Regions from separate parts of the Halobacillus sp. KGW1 genome, predicted to be linked through region 1. Evidence: riboswitches for the same ligand, from Rfam matches in the RefSeq annotation. Region 1 holds a riboswitch; the other holds the start of a gene.

Evidence for each region. Region 1 has a riboswitch for FMN ahead of AXG56_RS09065 (ECF transporter S component). Riboswitches for the same ligand answer to the same signal wherever they lie in the genome.
Region 2: linked by a shared signal. The riboswitch ahead of ribD (bifunctional diaminohydroxyphosphoribosylaminopyrimidine deaminase/5-amino-6-(5-phosphoribosylamino)uracil reductase RibD) and the one ahead of AXG56_RS09065 (ECF transporter S component) in region 1 are both predicted to bind FMN.

What each region holds. Positions count from the first base shown of each region.
Region 1 is NZ_LSOC01000003.1:17,513-28,433, forward strand. Features, by position in the region: gene menD (2-succinyl-5-enolpyruvyl-6-hydroxy-3-cyclohexene-1-carboxylic-acid synthase) at 1-281, opposite strand, end outside; gene AXG56_RS09045 (isochorismate synthase MenF) at 282-1,673, opposite strand; gene AXG56_RS09050 (1,4-dihydroxy-2-naphthoate polyprenyltransferase) at 1,895-2,839, shown strand; gene AXG56_RS09055 (hotdog fold thioesterase) at 2,972-3,367, shown strand; gene AXG56_RS09060 (TraR/DksA C4-type zinc finger protein) at 3,402-3,779, shown strand; gene AXG56_RS09065 (ECF transporter S component) at 3,808-4,401, opposite strand; FMN riboswitch at 4,568-4,712, opposite strand; gene AXG56_RS09070 (hypothetical protein) at 4,920-5,213, opposite strand; gene AXG56_RS09075 (ferritin) at 5,460-5,951, opposite strand; gene AXG56_RS09080 (GNAT family N-acetyltransferase) at 6,032-6,550, shown strand; gene AXG56_RS09085 (SDR family NAD(P)-dependent oxidoreductase) at 6,573-7,505, opposite strand; gene AXG56_RS09090 (TetR/AcrR family transcriptional regulator) at 7,554-8,129, opposite strand; gene AXG56_RS09095 (NAD(P)H nitroreductase) at 8,251-8,475, opposite strand; gene AXG56_RS09100 (hypothetical protein) at 8,749-9,084, shown strand; gene AXG56_RS19655 (hypothetical protein) at 9,137-9,313, shown strand; gene AXG56_RS09105 (potassium/proton antiporter) at 9,397-10,887, shown strand.
Region 2 is NZ_LSOC01000003.1:756,498-767,418, forward strand. Features, by position in the region: gene ribE (6,7-dimethyl-8-ribityllumazine synthase) at 1-336, opposite strand, end outside; gene AXG56_RS12820 (bifunctional 3,4-dihydroxy-2-butanone-4-phosphate synthase/GTP cyclohydrolase II) at 352-1,545, opposite strand; gene ribE (riboflavin synthase) at 1,558-2,208, opposite strand; gene ribD (bifunctional diaminohydroxyphosphoribosylaminopyrimidine deaminase/5-amino-6-(5-phosphoribosylamino)uracil reductase RibD) at 2,214-3,305, opposite strand; FMN riboswitch at 3,436-3,585, opposite strand; gene AXG56_RS12835 (hypothetical protein) at 3,656-4,171, opposite strand; gene AXG56_RS12840 (alpha-glucosidase) at 4,422-6,086, shown strand; gene AXG56_RS12845 (OsmC family protein) at 6,143-6,598, opposite strand; gene AXG56_RS12850 (GNAT family N-acetyltransferase) at 6,617-7,090, opposite strand; gene AXG56_RS12855 (SE1561 family protein) at 7,087-7,281, opposite strand; gene AXG56_RS12860 (TerC family protein) at 7,511-8,341, opposite strand; gene pepT (peptidase T) at 8,603-9,832, opposite strand; gene AXG56_RS12870 (AI-2E family transporter) at 9,981-10,921, shown strand, end outside.

The DNA.
Region 1 (10,921 bases):
TAGGCTTCCACGATAGCAGGATAATAATTTGCCGCAGCCGTCCCGGAGGTACAAACAACCGCCACCGGTTTCTGTTCTCGTTTCGCTATTCCGAGCGCAAAAAAAGCTGCCGAGCGTTCATCAAGATGGACCCAGTGTTCCATCTCAGAATGCTCAGCAAACGTCATTGCAAGCGGTGTGGATCGTGATCCTGGAGAAATGACTACATGCTCCACCCCCGAAGAAGCAAGCTGATCCACAAAATGTGTTACATATTTAGATAACGATTCTACATGTCCCAATTATGACCCTCCCAAAACAGACAACATCGGCTTCAACTTCACAGCGGTCTCTTCGTATTCCGCCTGAGGGTCCGAGTCGGCAACGACCCCGCATCCTGCGAATAAAGAAGCCATCCTCTTCTGAATTAAAGCAGACCGGATCGCTACAGCAAATTCCCCATTATCCATCGCATCGAACCAGCCGACCGGTCCGGCATACCATCCTCTGTTGAGCGTTTCCTTCTCACGGATGTAAGCAACGGATTCCTTCTGGGGCATTCCACCGAGTGCCGGAGTCGGATGAAGCTTCTCCACCACATTCAAAAGCGTATATCCCTCATCCAAAATGGCATTAACCGGTGTGTACAGATGTTGAAGGTTTCTAAGCGGATACAGCACCGGCGCCTCCGGAATCTGTACGTCACTGCTGCAGGCTTCGACAGCTTGTCTGATCATTTCCACGACAAATTGATGCTCCTGCCGGTTTTTAGGATCGTTCAGCAGTTCTTCTCCCAGCGCCAAATCCGCTTCCGGCGTAGCTCCACGTGGAATGGTACCGGCAAGACAAGTGGAAACGAGTCTGCGCTCGTCAACTTTAACCAACCTCTCCGGCGTTGCGCCCACAAAATAATCTCCTTCACTCTCGAAGGCGAAAATGTAGCTGTTCGGCTGGGATTCCGCAAGTGCACGCAGCACGGAAGAAACGGACACATCCTCCTTGAAGGAGAGGCGAAGTTCTCTCGCCAGGACAATCTTTTCGAGGAGACCAGCTTTGATATCCTCTGTAGCTCGTCTGATCGTCTCTTTCCATTCGTGCGGAGCAACTTCTACAGCCGTCTCAATTTCCGGCACCTTATAAGTACCGGGCAGCCCATTCAATAACTGCTCCTTCTGATCAGCTATCTGTGCGGCGATCTGTTGGGCGTGATCCTCCGGAAAGAGGAGAGCATTTGAAGTCAAATACGACTTCCCGCCGACGTTGGTCAACAAGAAGGATGGAATGGACAGCTGGCTGTCCTTAAAGTTATCCCAAGGTTTTCCTTCCGGCTCTTCCGGGTCGAAACGGAAACCACCCAGCGCAACCATTCCCGTGCCCTTCTCCCCGAACGAATCGTGCACGACGGCGTTTTCCTTCAAGTCGTTCCATAGAGACTGTACTTCTTTGAAACGATCGTTTCCCTCTGCAAAAAGTTGGCTGGCTTTCCCAATGCCCACCATTGTGAAGTCTCCCTCCGCGCTCTGCCAGAACGAGCGGTGGGAATCCACCGTAAGACCAGCTTCAAAAAAACGATACGGCTCTTGATCATCTATGTGTTCAACGAAACTGATAAAAATAGGTTCCCCAAGATGATGTGCTCTCTGAAGGGCTTCCCCGATAACTTCTTCAATATGAGGTGCCTTCGTATGAAGCATAAAAATTCCTCCCATTCTTTAAGGGACGTTCCAGTATACTTGCGACACAAATTATTTAAGATCTGTGTGCATCATTCTCTATTTTATTCTCTTTTTTCCCTTGACTCAAGAATTCTTCACTCAAGGAAACATTTTCTTACATTGATTGACACTAAAGGCCTGTTTCCCTAAACTTAAATTGTTATCATAAAATCAATTTGGATACAAGGGAGAGGACATCCATGAGTTCAGTACAAAATCAAAATGTAAAAACTTCCTTGAATGAACGTGACGGATTCCAAGTTTGGTGGAGGCTCTTACGCCCCCACACGTTGACGGCAGCTTTCGTTCCTGTCTTTGTCGGGACGATGTTCGCTGCTCTGGAACAATCGATCAATTTCTGGTTATTTGCCGCAATGTTGCTCGCATCCATCCTCATTCAAGCTGCTACGAATATGTTCAATGAGTATTATGATTATGTTCGCGGTTTAGATAACGAAAATTCTGTGGGCATAGGAGGAACCATTGTAAGGGACGGCATTAGTCCAAGGACGGTTCTTACTCTTGCTTTCACTTTCTATGCGGTCGCTGCGATATTAGGGGTGTATATTTGTGCCTCATCGAGCTGGTGGATCGCCGTTATCGGTCTCGTTTCCATGCTTTTCGGTTACCTTTATACAGGCGGTCCCTATCCGATCGCCTACAGTCCATTCGGAGAAATCACGGCAGGCTTTTTCATGGGCACGGTCATCATCGGAATCAGTTACTTCATACAGACGGCTGCGGTGACTTGGGACGTCGTAATCGTGTCCATTCCGGTTGCTATTTTTGTTGGATCTATTCTGCTTACCAACAACATCCGCGACCGTGTCGGTGATGCGAAGAACGGACGAAGAACACTGGCTATTCTGTTCGGCCATCAAGGTTCGATCCGATTCCTGACGGCCCTGTTCTTTATTGCCTACGCCCTTACCGTCGTGCTTATCTTCGCAGGTCTTCTGCCGCTGTGGTCCTTTATCACTTTCCTTAGTTTGATTAAAGGCCGGCAAGCCATACAGGGATTTGTAGGAAAGAGCGAGCCTCTCGAGATGATGCCGGGCATGGTTGCTACAGCCAAAACGAATACGATATATGGATTCCTGCTCGGACTGTCCATGCTTCTACAAATTTATATCCCGATCGGATGATTATGAAAAGTTTGAATGTGCCATGCATTACGTTCGCTGCACATTCCAGGAAAAGGATGGACCGCCTCCATCCTTTTTTCTATAGGTTTGAGCGTTTGGATAATGGGAATAATACACAAAGGACGGGATGTTATGAATAAAGAAATGATGAAGAATACATTGATGGAAACGCTTGGAATGGAAGTCGTGAAGGCTTCGAAAGAGGAAGTTATCATGACGATGCCTGCAGACAGCCGTACCCACCAACCAATGGGTTTCCTTCATGGAGGAGCCAATGTTGCTCTTGCGGAAAGCGCAGCAAGTATTGGAGCGTTTCTGAACGTCGATCCGGAAAAGCAGCAAGTATTCGGCCTTGAAATCAATGCAAATCATATGAAGAGTATCCGGAGCGGCTTCGTCACCGCCCGTGCAACCCCTGCCCATATCGGCAGGACCACGATGGTTTGGGAAATCAAAATGGAAAACGAACAAGGGGATACTGTCTGCCTGTCCCGATGCACGATCGGTGTCGTCCCGGCGAAGAAATAACTCGCTTTCATTTACAGGGAGGAGAGAATAGATCATGACAGAAGAAAAGAAACAGGAACTCAAGCAGCGATTGCTCGAAATGAAAGAAGAAGCGGAACAACAAATGGAAGAATATAAAAATGACCGTACGAAAGAGGACTATCCAAATGACAGTACCGGGGAGATTTCAAGCGTAGCCGATCATCCCGGCGACCTAGGAACGGATCAGTTTGAACGGTCTAAAGAGCAGACATTTTACGAGCAGGCAAGAGAAAAGCTGATGGATGCTGAGGATGCCTTGCAGCGGATGGAAGAAGGCACGTATGGGAAGAGTGAAAAATCCGGCAAGCCGATTCCTGAAGAGCGACTCGAAGTCATGCCTGCCGCACGCTACACCATTGAAGAACAGGAAGAAATGGAAAAAGAAAAATAAAAGAGCGCCCCTTCGGGCGCTCTTTTTCTTATGCTGCGGAGGATTGTATCCGTTTCTGCTCCAGCCAAGGTTTCAGCTTAATGAACAGCGGAACGAACAAAGCTCCGATAATGATTCCTTTCAAGGCATTGAACGGCAGAATACCTGCAAGAACGGTCGCCCATTTTACCTGAGCAGACATCGTCTCCCAACCCATGAACCAGCTGTAAGCAGGCAGGACGAGGAAATAATTCAATACGCTCATTCCAAGCGCCATAATTACGGCGCTGAACACCAAGCCGGAAACTAACGATTTCGTGGTCTTGAATTTATGGTAGATCATCGCGACAGGTGCAACGAACAAGACACCGGCGGCAAAGTTTGCTACGACGCCGACGGGATCTCCGGCACCGGTATAAATGAGATAAAGTAAATTCTTCAGCCCCTCCACTATTATACCTGCGGCAGGCGTAAACAGTATGCCTGCAATCAACGCAGGAACATCACTGAAATCCACCTTTAAATAAGGCGGCAGGAACGGCAAAGGAAAATTTAAAAACATGAGTACCATCGAAATACTTCCGAATAAAGCTAAAATGACTAACTTGAGCAACTTGGATGATTGACCTGTATAAGGATTCATCATCGATCTCCCCCTTCATCTTGTCGTCGGTTCACATCCCAGATGAAGGTTGAACGGTACTTCCGTGTGTCCAATAAAAAACCCCTAAGCGCTATATGCTTAAGGGAGTACAGATTGTCCACAGGAAATAGAGGGCAGGTTCAAAAAAACCTCTCCTCATTCCGCTCGACATCTTCTCCCATCCAGACTTTAACTGTCGGTTCTGGACTCTCACCAGATCAGCCGCAGGAAGAACCTGCGGGTCACGGACTCTAGGTATCTATGCACCTAATACCGTCGGTCGGGAATTACACCCTGCCCCGAAGATGGAACCGATATGATATTGTATCCTCATTGTAGTCAAAATGTGATGATATCGCAAGTTAGAAGTTCTGCTTCTGATTAATTTCGACGAATCCCGGACTAAGTCCGGTTCCTCTCTCCGCTCTGCCTGCTTTCATCCTATTCTTCTCGCTTTCCTTATAATTCTATTAAAGAAGAAATGCATGAAGAGAATAATCATGAAATAGATCCCGACGTTAACAAAGAAAGGAAGGAAGGACATTCAAGTTTGTAATTCTCTCCATCTCCAGTCCGAATTTATAAGGGAACGGCGGCGAGAGCTTCGATGGATTCTGCGTAACGAAATGAAAGGGAAACCCCAATTCCATCCCACATTCCCTTGCATGCTCCAAATACGTTCTATACTGCTGTTCATCTTCTACATATACTCCACTAAAATCTGCACTTATTAAGGTAAGCAATACAGCTGGAATGAATGTAAAGAAATATTTCATAGTTACCACCAATTTTCCCATCCGAAATTTGCTCAAGGCAACGCATCCTTCTTGCAGACCTGACGCTTTACTGCGCGTAATCATTAAGAGTTTCAGCCAATCCATTTCCAAGCACACCCATATAAAGGTAACATTTTCCTAATAAAAAAAGGAAGAGAAGGCACAAAAAAAAAACGAGCCTGGATGATTCGCTCCATCCGACCCGTAACGTGAGAGCGCCCTACGATAGATCTTCGCGCTTCTTTCTGCGTTACCAAATTCCCTACATTACCGAGCTGTTTTTCATCCTGCTGCCTGCCTTTGCCCAAGCTCTTGATCTAAAAGTAAAAGCGCAGAGGAATTGTTTTGGGCCAGTGATAAGCGATCCACTATCGTTTGAGCCTGAGCCTCTTCATCTATCTGTTCCCGGAGAAAATCTTGAATAATGACAGCCGCCTGCGGGTCCACCTGGACGGCATAATTGTAGGCTTGTCTGTAGGAATTAGTAACAAACTGCTCATGTTCCAAAACTTTTTGGAAGGTTTCCAGGGGCGTTCCATATTCACTGGGCTGGGCCGGAATATTGGATAATTGAACGGTACCATTCTTGTCACTCACATATTGGATCAATTTCAATAAATGGGTTCGTTCCTCATCAGACTGAAGCTGCAGCCAATGAGCCATGCCCGTATAATTCTCTCTTGCCATATAGGCAGACATGGCAAGATAAAGGGTCGTTGATACTTGTTCAATTTCAATGAGTCGGTTGAACAGCTTCTGCATCTCCTCATTCATACAATCTCCTCCTCTTTGAAAACTCATTCCATGATATGCTGAAGGTGGGAGGAATATTTAGGTTTGTAAGGAGAGATTAGATGAATATACAAATGCGACAAGGAACGATCGATGATCTTCCAGCAGTTAAAGAGATTATCCGATCTGCTCAGCTGAAGCTTGCAGCCTCAGGATCACCGCAGTGGTCCGGTGAGGATGCTCCATCGGAGGCAAGGCTTAGAACGGATATGGAAGATGGAAATAATTATGTTTTTCTCATCAATCAGCAAATTATAGGTACCGCTGCCCTGACAAAAGGTCAGGAGACTGCATATGAAACCATCGTTTACGGCCAATGGGAGAAAAATGATGCCGATTACGCCGTTATTCACAGATTCGCCATCCTTCCAGAAAGGAACGGGCGCGGGTATGCAGCTCTATTCTTCAAGCTTCTGCTGGCCGCCGCTCGGGAAAGTGGGATGTCAGAAGTAAGAATAGATACGCATCCTTTAAACAGAGCAATGCAGAAGGTGATCACCAATCATGCCTTCCAATTCAAAGGGATCATTCATTTACCAATTCCGCATGGAGAAAGGTATGCCTACCAGGTATTCTTATAAAAAGGGCTGCCTTCCTCGCCCTCTAAGAACGGTGTCCTGCCATCGCTTCCATCGTCCGACCAATACCGTCTTTATACGATGTTGTCGGTACAGGACCAATCTCCCTTTCGAATTTGGCTCCCGATAAAACAACAGGCTGTTCATATAAATACATCATTTCCACAAACTCTCTCATCATTTTGTCAAATAGACCAAGCATCCTCACCATTCCTTTTGTGACAGTAATCACCCGTTTGTCATAACCGCTTTCTCCTTTTAACAACCGGATAATCTCCTCTCCCGATATGACTCCAGCTCCTGGTATATTCCACGTCTGTCCGTATGCAGAAGGGCGAATCGCCAGCGAAAGAAGTGCTTTCGCACCATCCGGGGTATAAATATATTCCCTTGGCTTCCGCTTATCTCCAATAAATATCCCTCGTTTATTTGCAGCTGCTCCTTGCAGCGTTTGGCCAAGAACCGTATTTTCTGCATTGGGCCCGTAAAAATCAGGGAAATGAGCAATCATCCAAGGTACCTGCGCTTCCCTTACAAGGTTTTCAACTTCTAAACGGATGTTCCCCTTTTTAGTTAAGGGAACTTTGGGAGCATCCTCCTTTATTAAAGTTCCCATTCCGGGACCATAGGCATAAATATTGTCGACAATGACCAATTTACTGGCTGCCTTTTCCGAGGCGTTTATGACATTCTGCATCAGCCGCAGCTGATGTCCCGCCCATTGATAGTAAGGAATGCTAACCGCATGGAAGATCACATCGACTCCCTTAGCAGCCTCATGCAAATCTGCTTCTGAGAACACATCCCCCGCTAAGATCTGCGCCCTTCCCCGGAACATCCGTTTCAGCTTTTCTTCTGTTCTTGCAAATGCAACGACCTCTATGCCTGCTTCCAAAAGTTCTTCTACCAGGGCGCTGCCCATTCCCCCGGATGCCCCTAATACCAATGCTTTTTTCATCATTCTCCACCCCTTATTAACCACTGGTCAATTATCTGCAAAAAAAATTTATATATCCAGTGATTTTATAATAAATTCTGCATGACCTTCTACGAGACTTTTCATTTCGTTAAACGTCTGCCCTGTCTTGTAATAGTGAACGACGAAACCGTGTAAGGATAAAAACGCCGACCAGATGCTCTGGGTCGTTGCGCATTTAGGACCGACAAGCGCAGCAACTGCCTTGGCAAACCGTTCATAACTCCTATTCGGCTCCTCATTCATGAGCGTGTTCAATTGCTCATCTTTGATTAGAAACATCATTTCATAATGACTGGAGTAATCGATACCGAATTTCATGTAGGCGACGAATAGGTGTTTCAACTTTTGTACAGGATCTGCTTCTCCCCTCATTATTTCTTCCAGGATTTCATCGAGGAGCGCGAAGTCTTTGGCTACGACAGCATAAAATAAACCGGCTTTATTATTGAAATGATAATAAATCATTCCATGGCTCATTTCCAGCTCGGCAGCGATCTGCCGCATGGACACATCTCTGAATCCTTTCTTTACAAAGAGATCTCTCGCGACGTTCAATATAGCTTCTTGTTCTACTTGCTGTTCGATCGGTTTTCTAGGTGTAATCGCTGACTCCTCCTCATTTATTAACCACTGTTCAAATAAAATATAAAACAATTAGAATTTTATGTCAATAATAATTACCATAGCAAAAACCCGGTCCTTTACAGATAGGGTTCCAGCTCAATTACTCTATCCATTCCGCCATGTTCTTCATATTCCGTCTCATCTTCGGCCGGGACGGGTCCTCCGCTCGACAGCCGAAGGCCGCCATGGAAGATACTCCATAGGTTTCTCTATCCAAAAGAACCTGCGCTTCCCCCTTTAACTGTTCACGCAGCTCGGGGTTTGTACAATCGATATTTCCACGGTCAAAGCCTAAGGAACTTGGAGATAACCTGGCTGTCTCCAAAATGAAGGTGAAGTCTTCTTTAGTAATTTTCTTCGCAACATGAAACCTTTTCGTTGTGTTTCTGAAGTAAGGATTCTATAATATCTTTCTGTTTTCACGACTCATGTTTAACACCCTTTCTTATTGTCTAATTCTTTCTACCATGGTAATTCACATGAAAAACTCCTACAAGCTTTCGGCATCACGCACATTTCAAAACAAGTTTTCCAGCCAAAGTTAAGAGAGAAAATCTCTGATATAATGAATAGGTACAATCAGGAAAGGGGGACCGTGATGAAGAAAGATATTTTTTTGATATTGGTGGTTTTTTTGAACTTCGCCGTTTTTTTCAGTCCATCTGAAAAAATCGACGATATAAGAAGCACACTGGCTCATGACTCCGAATTCTCAGCAGCCGTTTCTTATTCTGATCATCAGGCTATCAAAATACAAAACCAATCGATCCCCCAGCCCGTCAGTACGAAAGGCCTCGATCCAACTATTTGCGGGGACTCCCCTGCAGATTTCCCTGTGGCGTTTGATAAGATCCGTTTCCGAAATATCGATCTTTCTAAAACCAGCAGGCCGGGGTTTCTCATTACGATATATAACCAATCCAATTACATATGACTTCTCCTTATGCCAAACGTATGATCTTGATTCAATAAGGAGACGAATGTGAATGAATGAAAAAGATAAACTGACCTATGTTGTCGTCTGCTTCCTTATCTTCTTTCTATTTTTCGGTGGGATTTATGTATCAGGTATCCTCACCGGAGTCCATTGGGAGGGTTACACGTTTGAACTCTCCTGGAAAATGATCAATGTGGAAGAGCTGAAACATATTATAGGTCTGTAACCATCCGGGAAGGGGCTGTTCCATTCGCCCCTTCTCTTCATTCCCAATTCGTCAAACGCCATTCATAAGGAGAATTTCATTACATGTTTTTAGACACATTTGGAACCGATGCATTTCTTTTATTAGTTGCTTTCCTGCTGTTCAGCGGAATCTTCGCCGCTAAGTTTTCCAACAGATGGGGTGTGCCTTCCCTCATCTTGTTCATCATCGTAGGTATGCTTGTAGGAAGTGACGGACTCGGAATCATTTATTTCGATAACGCAGATACAGCTCAGCTTATCGGTGTGCTGGCTTTGGTTATCATCTTATTTGAAGGTGGCCTGCATACGAAATGGGCAACGGTCCGTTCTGTAGCCGTGCCCTCTCTATCGCTCGCTACCGTGGGAGTCTTAGTAACCTCCTCAACGATTGGAGTCGCTGCCTATCTCCTCTTCGATTTAACATTACTCGAAGGTCTCCTTCTAGGTGCTATTGTTGGATCGACAGACGCCGCCGCGGTTTTTGCGGCTTTGAAAGAAAGAAATATAAAGGCAAAGATGGGTGCCACATTGGAAGCAGAATCAGGAACCAATGATCCGATGGCCGTTTTCCTCACGCTTTCATTCATTGAGCTGATCACCAAGCCGGATGGTTCGATCTGGATGCTGATCCCGACCTTTTTTCTCCAAATGGGGATAGGTCTCGTGTTGGGGATCATTTTTGGGAGGCTCGCTTCTTATTCCATCAATACTATTAAACTAGGGTCCAGCGCATTATACCCTATTCTTTCGGTAGCCTTCGCCCTGATTACTTATGGGATTACAGCATTCGTCGGGGGAAGTGGATTCCTAGCCGTTTATATTGCTGCCCTTGTTATAGGAAACAGGGAGCTTACGTACCGGTATTCCATCTTTCAATTCAATGAAGGATTCGCCTGGATGGCTCAGATCCTTATGTTCATCATCTTGGGACTTCTCGCGTTCCCGGAGCAGGTTTTCTCTTCTGCTGTCATCGTAGATGGCTTGATTCTCTCCATCCTGTTGATTGTCGTCGCCCGTCCGCTCGCCGTTTTCTTGTCCTTGATCAAGCTAAAGTATTCCGTCAAGGAGAAGCTCTTCATTTCATGGGCCGGATTGCGCGGAGCCGTACCGATTGTGCTCGCTACCTTTCCGATTGTAGAAGGTTTGGAGAACAGTCAGATCATCTTCAATATCGTCTTCTTCATCGTTCTGACCTCCGCTCTTGTGCAAGGGGCCAGCATCTCTTGGGTGGCCAAGAAGCTGGACTTGGTCGGACCTCAGAAAGATGTACCGCACCACTCGATCGAACTTATATCGATGGGGAAAGCAGCCGCTGAAATGGTGCAGTTTCAAACGAGCGAAGAATCCGCGCTTGTCGGTCAGAAATTGAAAGAATTGACGCTGCCGAACCATTCAAATATTAACGCAATCATCAGAGACAACCAGGTCATCACCCCCTATGGCGAGACCGTGATTCAAGCCGGCGACTTCCTATATATTCTCGTCGAATCTAAATATAAAGATCAGTTGAAAAAACGCTTGGAGCAGCGAGCATCAAAAAAAGATCGAGGATAGATAAAAGAGCGAAGCCTGACGGCTCCGCTCTTTT
Region 2 (10,921 bases), 740 kb from region 1:
CACCGGGATACCGCTCTGGTTCGATGCCTGGGAAACTCCTTTTGCTGCTTCGTTACATACATAATCGAAGTGCGGAGTAGATCCGCGGATGACAGCACCAAGGGTGACGACTGCATCATATTTCCCTGAATTCGCCATCTTGGAGGCTACAAGAGGAATTTCAAAAGCACCCGGTACGTAGGCGACTTCCACATCATTCAGTTCTACACCGTGACGTTTGAACGCATCGACTGCTCCTTCGTACAGTTTACCTGTAATGAAATCGTTAAACCGCCCTACGACGATTCCCACTTTCAAACCAGTTCCTACTAAGTTTCCTTCTATTGTTTTAACCATGTTCCATCTCCCTTTCTAATAGTGAAATAAATGACCCATCTTGGATTGTTTCGTCTTCAAGTACCGCTCGTTCTCTTTGCGGGACGGCATCTGAATCGGGACTCTTTCTACAACTTCAAGTCCGAAGCCGCCGAGGCCGGAGATCTTCTTAGGATTATTCGTCAGCAATCTCAATTTAGTGATGCCAAGATCCTTTAATATTTGAGCACCCACGCCATAGTCACGAAGATCCGGTCCGAAACCGAGTTTCTCATTCGCTTCGACCGTATCCAAGCCTTCTTCCTGAAGCTTATAAGCATGCAGCTTATTCAAAAGTCCGATTCCGCGCCCTTCCTGCCTCATATAAAGCAGGACACCGCTTCCGTTTTCAGAAATCTGTCTCAATGCATTGTGGAGCTGTGGACCACAGTCACAGCGATAGGATCCGAAGACATCTCCAGTCAGACACTCAGAGTGCACACGGACAAGCGTCGGTTCGTTTGGATCGATATCTCCTTTGACAAGTGCGATGTGGTCTTTATTATCAATATCGTTCGTGAAGGCAACAGCCCGGAAATCTCCGTATTCCGTAGGCATCTTCACCTCCACCTCACGCTTGACGTGGTTTTCTTTCTTATGGCGGTACTGGATCAAATCTGCAATCGTAATCATCGGGATATTAAATTCGTCGGCCATCTCCCGCAGATCGGGGACACGCGCCATCGTTCCATCATCTTTAATGATTTCACAAATAACGCCGGCAGGCTTTGCTCCGGCCAGCCGAGCCAAATCCACCGCTGCTTCCGTATGGCCTGCCCTTCTCAGGACACCGCCTTCTTTAGCAATCAAAGGAAAAATGTGGCCTGGACGTTGAAAGTCAGCTGCTGTTGCCTCCGGATTCAACATCTCCCTGACAGTCCGGGCCCGCTCTTCTGCAGAAATCCCGGTCGTTGTGGAGGTATGGTCGATGCTTACCGTGAACGCCGTCTGGTTCGGGTCGGAATTACTATCGACCATCGGCATCAACTCGAGATCAGAAGCCAACGCTTCCGTCACCGGAGCACAGACGAGACCCCGACCGTATTTGATCATGAAATTGATCATCTCAGGAGTCGCATGTTCTGCAATTCCGATAAAGTCTCCTTCATTTTCACGGTCCTCGTCGTCACAAACGATGACGACTTTCCCCGCTTTCAAATCTTCCAATGCTTTTTCTATGGAATCAAACATAGTTTTCACCCCTTATGCAAATCCGTTATCTTTAAGAAATTGTTGCGACATACCAGCCGCTTGTTCATGCTTCTTTTCTGCCCCTAGAAAATGGGCTACGTACTTACCGATCATGTCACATTCTATATTCACTCGGTCCCCGCGGTCCTTCCCGCCGAGAACTGTATGCTCGACCGTATGAGGAATCAAGGATATCGTCACCTTGTTCTCTGAGACACCGAAGACCGTCAAAGATGTACCATCGACTGCAATCGATCCTTTATATACGAAATAATGAATGAGTTCGTCCGGAAGTTCAATCTCATAATAAACAGCATTCGACTCCGGCTTCTTGGAAACGATGGTGCCCGTTCCATCAATGTGTCCGGAAACTAGATGGCCGCCGAATCGCCCGCCGGCAGCCATGGCCCGCTCGAGATTCACCGGACTCCCCTGTTTTAATTCGTGAATATTCGTCGCTCGGTAGGTTTCCGGCATGACATCGAAGGTTACCGTTTTATCCGTAAAGCCTGCCACAGTAAGGCAGACGCCGTTTACCGAGATACTGTCTCCAAGCTGGACATCTTTTACTACCACATCTGCTTCGACCGTCACTTCCAACGCTTCCGTCTTATTCTTTACGGATTTCATCGTTCCTATTTCTTCAACGATTCCTGTAAACATTGTTTCTACTCTCCTTTTTTCACAGATACGACTTTGACATCGTCTCCCAGTATTTCCGTCAAGATCACTTCAAACGACTGGACGTTCTTCAATTGCTGGATCCCTTTGCCTCCGACAGGGGTCAGCGCCTCTCTGCCGCCGATCAGCTTCGGTGCGATATAGGTTACTGTTTCATCTACTTTCCCGGCACGGACGAAAGCATCCGCTATAGTCGCCCCGCCTTCTACCAGAAGGGAAGTAATCCGCTTCTTTCCAAGATAGCGAAGCACATCATCGACGGCAATAGTCGAGCCTTCCATTCGAATGACTTCCACATGATCCTGTTCTTCGAGCAAGTCTTTCTTCTTTTGATCGTTCTCCAGAGTAAAGATCCATGTAGGCGCCTCGCCGTTTTGAATTAACTGCGACGATGGAGGAATCCTCAAATGTGTATCCATGACAATCCGAACGGGATGGGAACCCTGCCCTTCCATTCTTGTTGTCAGCTTTGGATTATCCATCAGTACTGTATTGATGCCGACGAGAATAGCGTCCGAAAGGTGGCGGTATCGATGCCCGTCAGCACGTGCTTTCTCGCCCGTAATCCACTGACTCTCGCCTGTCGATGTTGCAATCTTTCCATCGAGGCTCATGGCTGATTTCAACCGGACATAAGGCATTCCTGTCTGGATGGAATGGAAGAAAGCGCGGTTCAGCTTGTCGGCTTCCGCTTTCAGCACACCCATTTCTACTTCCAGGCCATGCGCTCTCATCATCTCTATTCCTCTTCCTGACACTCTCGGATTGGGGTCGTGGGATGCAATGATGACACGTCTGATTCCCGCATCTATGACAGCTTGTGCACAAGGAGGCGTGCGTCCGTGATGACTGCACGGCTCAAGCGTCACATAGATCTCTGCGCCATCCGCCTTTTCCCCGGCCATCCGCAGCGCATGAACCTCTGCATGGGCTTCACCTGCTTTGACGTGGACACCTACGCCGACAACTTGGTTATCTTTCACCACAACAGCCGCTACGGAAGGGTTAGGGCTCGTCTGCCCTACCGTGCTGCTCGCCATTTCCACAGCCATAGACATATATTTCTCGTCGCGTTCCATCTGCATCCCTCCGATTTTTGAAAAAAAAGACCCTGAAGAAGACATACTTCTCCAGGGTCGTTAACGTAATTTTTTTTGCGTACAGCAAACAAAGGGTACACTTAACTCAAGAAATGTACCATTACGTTCCTACAACCTTCTCCCATCCAGACTTTAACTGTCGGCTTTGGATTTTCACCAAATCAGGGAAAGCCGTGCTTAACACTGACTTTCCGTCGCGGGCTTGGAGCAGCTGCTCTTTACCGCCGGCTGGGATTTTCACCCGACCCCGAAGGTTCTCTTATTCGATTTGAACACTTTAAATATAACGGAAACAAACAAAATTCGCAATCCTTACGTCTGACAATCCCTTACACCCATTCGATCAGTCCGTCGATGAATGCTGTTTCGTCCTTATACACCTTATATAAAAAATACGTTAGCACAATCAGGGGAAACAAGAAAGAATCTTCAGTGACATCCTCAGAAACCGACAGATCCGCCCCCGTCTTCCATGTAAAAGGACGAATAACCGCCAGCTCTTTCTTTTTTGTTTTTACTTCTATTTCCTTATTCCAGTTCTCCTCCAGCTTTACGGCGTCTCCCCGTACCTCCCCTTCCACACAGAAATAAAGCAGACTTTTCAAGGGGTTGTCTTTAAAGATGAATTCCATGCCTGAGATGGAATAACGATACGCAGCAAAAAGGATGCGTCCCTTCTGAATACCGAAAGAAACCTCCTGAGAACGAAAGGAAAAAAGAAAATTATTCTCCTTTTCCAAGCCTCTTTTGGAAGTTTTATAAATTTCACCGATCACTTCTCCACAATCATTACTTACACAGATGCCACGTCGTTCCTTATCCTTAGCAATTTTGTACCCGCGCATCAAATCACCCTCCCGGTATTCTCTCTTATTGCTTACGCTTGCATCATGTAATAAGTTTCACACCTCTCCCTATTGTAAATCGAAAGATATTCGATTAGGATACAAATAAAAGAAAACGTTTGCACAAAAAGGTTTATCTTAAAGTGGATGTTTTTTGATTTTTCTATATAATCAGTACTATATAGATACCCTTCGTCATGCAATCGATTGCATTAATAATTTTATTTCCTAAAGAAATGGAGCGATGGTTATGGAGCGTGTTTGGTGGAAAGAAGCGGTTGGTTACCAGGTGTACCCGCGGAGCTTTCAGGATTCGAACGGGGACGGCATCGGTGATTTACAGGGAATGATCGACCGGCTCGACTATTTGAAAGAAATGGGCATCGATTTTATTTGGATTTGTCCAATGTACAAATCTCCGAAAGATGACAACGGTTATGATATTTCCGATTACCAGGATATTCTTGAAGAATTCGGTACGATGGATGATTTTGACCGTCTATTGGAGGAAGTCCACCAACGCGGGATGAAGCTGATCATTGATTTGGTTTTGAACCATACGAGCGATGAACACCCTTGGTTTGTGGAATCAAGGCAGTCGAAAGACAATCCAAAACGCGACTGGTATATTTGGAAGGATGGGAAAGAAGGAAGCGAGCCGAACAACTGGGAGAGTATTTTTGATGGATCGGCGTGGGAATGGGATGAAAAGACGGAGCAGTACTACCTTCACGTTTTCTCTACAAAGCAGCCGGATTTGAACTGGGAGAACGCCGAAGTAAGGAAGGCGCTCTACGATACGGTCAACTGGTGGCTCGAGAAAGGGATCGACGGTTTCCGCATTGATGCAATCAGCCATATCAAGAAGCGGCCGGGGTTTCCTGATATGCCGAATCCAAAGAAAGAGAAGTACGTCTCCTCCTTTGATATGCATATGAATCAGGAAGGTATCCACGAGTTCCTTCAAGAATTCAAGGAGGAAACCTATTCGAATTACGACGTCATGACCGTTGGAGAAGCGAACGGAGTCAGCGCAGATGAAGCGGATTTATGGGTCGGCGAGAATGGGAAGATGGATATGATCTTCCAATTTGAACACTTGGACTTGTGGGATCAGAATGCCGAACAGCAGTTGGATATTCCCGGACTGAAAAAAGTACTGACCCGTTGGCAGAAAGGCTTGGAAGGAGACGGGTGGAATGCACTCTTCGTAGAGAACCATGACAAAGCCCGTGTCGTGTCCACATGGGGAGATGATGAAGTGTACTGGAGGGAAAGTGCCACCTCCATCGCAACTATGTATTTCCTTATGCAGGGCACACCCTATATTTACCAAGGACAGGAAATCGGCATGACGAATTTCGCCTTCCCTTCCATCGAAGACTACGATGATGTGGCTGCAAAGAATTTGTATCAGAAGAAAAAGGAACAGGGAGTCCCTCATGAAGAAATCATGGAAATTCTTTGGAATACATCTCGGGATAACAGTCGGACTCCTATGCAGTGGAGCGATGAACCGAATGCGGGATTCACTACTGGAGATCCGTGGCTCCAAGTCAATCCAAACTACCAGACCATTAATGTCGCTGATCAGGAAAACAACCCCGCATCGATTCTTAATCATTACAAGAATCTGATCGGCCTGAAGAAAGACCATGATCTTTTCACATACGGCACGTACGAATTGATCATGGAAGACGATCCACACATTTACGCATACACGCGTACGCTCCATGACAAGACAGCGATCGTCTTTGCTAATTTGACAGGCAGCGTCGCCCGTGTTCAATCTTCTTTCTCCCTCGATTCCAGTGCTCTCGTATTGTCCAATATGGAAGTACCAAAGCATATACAAGCAAAGGAATTTCCACTCAAACCGTTTGAAGCACGTGTATATATCGTTTCAAACAACTAAATACAACAGAAAAAAAGGAGTGTCTCCCGCCGCGAAAGCCAGAGACACTCCTTTTTTTATTCAGCATCGGCGATCCTTACATCCGCCTCCAGACGAAGTTCAACATTTCCTTCGATCGCGCGGGAGATCATACAGCTTTTTTCTGCCTTCTCCACCAAACGGTTCAGCTTGGATAATTGCTTTTCATCAGAACCGGACTTTAAAACGACGCGTGGACGATGGATAATCGTCTTATAAGTAAAAACACCATTGGTAACGTCGACAATTCCTTCCGAGTCCATATCCATTTCCTGCAAAGGCAGGTCGGCACGCTCAATCATGGCGGCCAGACTTATGATATAGCACGTTGAAGCTGCTCCCAACAGCATTTCGTCCGGGTTCGTGCCTACTTCAGGCCCGTCCATGCTTGCGGGTATGGATATTTTCGTCTTTAAGTTTCCTGCATCGATATGGCCGACTTCGTTGCGTCCTCCCGGCCATTCGGCTTTCAAGTAAAAATGATGATCTGCCATTCTATTTCCTCTCCTTATCTAAGGGGTCCTCGATCCTTGATGCTCCATAGCGATGAAATCAAACACATCTCCATTTGTCGCCTGCTCGAAACTCTTCGTGCAAGAAAAACCGCACCGCTCATAAACACGAATCGCCCGTTTATTAAATGCGGCTACAGCTAAAGTGAAGCGTCTGTTTCCGTACAGGGACCGGCCAAACAGAAGCACTTGTTTGAGAAAGTATTCCCCTTCGCCTTTCCCGGTACGTTCCGGATGCAGTCCCAGGCTGATGTCCACAGCTGTGTTCTTGGTAAAGCTGAAAAACCCAATGAGGCTTCCTCCCTGGCTGACACTGTACGTCTCTGGATTTCTTCTAACTGGATCAATGAATTCCACGTAATCCTCTTCATCCGCTGTCATGTCATAAAAGTCATAAGGGGCTGGGTACTTCCATTCGGCGATCGTTTCCGCCTCCTGCTGGGTCATTTTGGTGAACTTCCAGATATCATTCATTCGCTTTTCTCCCAGTCCTGTTTAAACCGGGTCATTTTCATCTGCAACTGTTCAATCATATCCAGGACCCTGTTAAAATCTTCCATATCCACGTCTTCCGCTTCCATGGTAGACACGACTTGATTCAACATATGAATCCGATTCTTAATGTAATGAAACTGTTCGGAAGGATGCTGTACGGCTTTGCCCATCGATAAAACCCTCCTGTCATAGTTAGTCACTCCATCGTTATTACTTCTATCTTAACCTGCCGGTATGTGGGTTGAAAAGAATTTGGCACAAAAAAAGCGGCATACCCTGCCGCTCTTACCTTTAACTTAGTTAAGAATCCTATTAAGATGTCGGACCACTACAGCTGCGGAACTCCGAACGATCAACATCACGAAGGGAGATATAACAAACTGCATGCTCTTTCCTTTCTCAGTCTTCCTGTACTTCTTTCTTTCCTGACAAGAACCATCCAAGAGCGGCAATCAACACGAGGATAGAGTAGAAGATCAGCTTCCACGTCGTAGAATGAGCGAAGTGCTCATCGAGAATCTGAATATTCGGGTGGGCTAATGTAGAAACGACGAGCTTTACCCCTACCCATCCGACGATGACAAAGGCAGCAATTTCCAATCCAGGTCGTGATTTCAACAATTTAACGAAAACGTTGGCCGCAAAACGCATGATGATGATTCCAATCATACCTCCCGCAAGGATGACAGCGAATTGCCCACCGTCCAAACTCCCCACTTCCGGAAGAGGTGTTTCCGGCAAAGCGACTGCAAGAGCTACCGCAGCAAGAATCGAATCGACCGCAAAGGCCAAATCAGCAAGTTCCACTTTTAAAACCGTTGCCCAGAAACCTTTCCCCCGCTGATTCTCAACGGCGACGACCTCTTCTTCTTCCTCTTTTCCACGCTCTCTCCATTTATCAAATAAGTGCTTTCCTGATATGAATAACAGATATGCAGCTCCAAGCGCCTGTACCTGCCACACATCCACAAGAAAGGAAATGACGAACAAGGAACCAAATCTAAGTATGAATGCACCAGCCAATCCGTAAAACAGCGCCTTCTTCCGCTTTTCCTCCGGCAGGTGTTTGACCATGATTGCCAACACCAGCGCATTATCTGCTGCCAGTATACCTTCCAACCCGACTAAAACAATTAATACCCAGCCATACTCGATCAATAATTGAGCATCCACTATTCTGTCTCCTTTTCCATTAAAAATAGTCCCGGCCACTGTGGTGGACAGGACTATAAATAAATAGACCTTTACCACAGTGGGTAAAGGTCTCGCTAACAACGAACGTTGCCAATAAAGCCGGGGATCCATCCCGAAATGACGACTTTATTGTATAAGCTACTCCCCTTTAAGGAACGCTGAATCTATTCCTATCATAGCACTCGACCTTCGAAAGTCAACGGCTTTCACCCACTTTTTTACAACCTTAGTATGGAGCATAGGACTAAGCTTATACAAAAGGATTAAATGAGCGTTTGATGAACAGGACAGCAGTCGTCATTCCCCTGCCTTCTCTTCAAATAACCGGGAGATTTCTACAATGGTACGGGTTGCTTTCTCCATGCTTTCCAAGGAAATGTACTCGTATTTGCCGTGGAAGTTCTCCCCGCCTGTGAAAATGTTCGGAGTCGGCAGCCCCATGTAGGATAATTGGGAACCATCCGTTCCGCCACGGATCGGTTTGACTAGTGGTTCGATTTCCAAATTCTCCATCGCCTCGTAGGCAATATCGACGATGTGCTTCACAGGAGCAATCTTCTCGCCCATATTATAATACTGATCATTGATTTCCAGGGAAACGCGGTGCTTTCCGTATGCGTCTTCCAATTCTGCGGCCAATCGTTTCAGGTTTTGTTTCCTGTTTTCAAACTCTGCTTTATCATGATCACGGATCAAATAGTTAAGTACCGCCTCCTCCACATCGCCTTTGAACGTATGCAGATGATAAAAGCCTTCATATTCTTCGGTATGTTCCGGCGCTTCGTTCTGAGGGAGCTGCTGCTGGAATTCCACAGCCAGTTTCAGCGCGTTTACCATTTTCCCTTTAGCCGTGCCCGGATGCACGCTGTGACCATGGAACGTCACGCGGGCAGCTGCGGCATTAAAGCTTTCATATTGCAGCTCGCCTACCGGACCCCCGTCTACGGTATAAGCATAGGAGGCTGCAAACCTGCCGACATCAAACTTATGGGGTCCCCGTCCGATTTCTTCATCCGGTGTGAATGCGACGCGGATTTCTCCGTGCTTTATTTCCGGATGCTGAATCAAATAATCCATCGCGGTCATGATTTCCGTAATTCCGGCTTTATTATCAGCGCCAAGTAATGTCGTGCCATCTGTGGTGATGAGCGTCTCTCCTTTATATGTAGCAAGTTCAGGAAATTCATCCGGTGTAAGGGCTGTACTTTCGTTCAGTTGAACCGGTCCTCCCTCATATTTAATGATCTGTGGATTTACTCCTTCACCTGTAAAATCAGTAGCTGTGTCGATGTGAGCAAGAAAGCCGATTGTCGGTACTTCCTTCTTTGTGTTTGCAGGCAGTGTAGCCATCACATACGCATGCTCATCTATGGTTACATCCTCCATCCCGATGGCTTTCAATTCCTCCACCAACTGACGTGCCAAATCCCATTGCCCGTCGGTGGATGGTGTCTGACTGCTTTCCTCATTGGATTGAGTATTCATCTTCACATAAGAAATGAAACGTTCTAACAATTCCTTCTGCATATCGGTATCCTCCTTCTAGTGTTCTATACCAAGTGTAGCGATTTCAAGCTCCTAAAGTAAGTGTACTGCTTCACGTCATTTTTTGGTATTCTTATTATATAAAACAAACATCCTTCCAAAAAAACTTTCCATAAAGGTGTGTGTGTCCTTGATACATAAGCGTTGGTTCCAAGCCCTTGTGGCTGCCGTTTTAGTCGTATTACTCATTCTTCTGCTGCATGAAATCAGTTTTTTCTTTGAACCTGTCCTGACATATATCGGTGCAATCGCCGTACCGCTGATCGGAGGAGGGATTCTTTTCTATATATCACGTCCAATTATGCACTTCCTTGAGAAGAACCGCATCCCTCGTGTACTGGCAATTATCATTGTCTTCGCGTTATTCCTGTTTATCGGGTTTCTGATCAGCCGCTTCATCGCTCCGATCGCTCAGGAGCAGTTTACCAGGCTGATCGATAACATTCCTGCAATGGCAAATGCGGTCAGTGATGCTGTCACCTACTGGCAGCAGAATCAGGATATTATTCCGGATGAATTCAATGACACCATCTCAGGATTTGCCGAGAACCTGGAGTCTTATGTTCAAAACGCATCGATGATCATCATCAACTTCATCAGCCAGCTCATCGGTTTTGTGTTTGCTCTCGTATTGATTCCATTCTTCCTTTTCTTCATGTTGAAGGACGGAGATAAGCTCGTACCATTTATTACTCAATTCTTGCCTGAGAAAACAGCTGAAAGCTTCCGTAAACTTTCGGGATCAGTAGACCGGACCTTGAATTCCTTTATTCTCGGGCAGCTTACCGTGAGTATCGTCGTCGGGCTGCTTCTGTTGATCGGCTATTTAATTATAGGGCTGAAATATTCTTTGACACTCTCCTTGTTTGCAATGGCAATGAACGTCATTCCGTTCGTCGGACCATTTCTAGCGGTCATCCCGGCTATTCTGGTTGCCTTTTTCCAGGACCCGATGCTTGCCGTATGGGTAGCTGTCATTACTGTTATCGCCCAACAGCTGGAAGGCAACTTCGTATCTCCTAACGTGATGGGTAAAGCATTAAGCATCCATCCGCTGACAATCATCACACT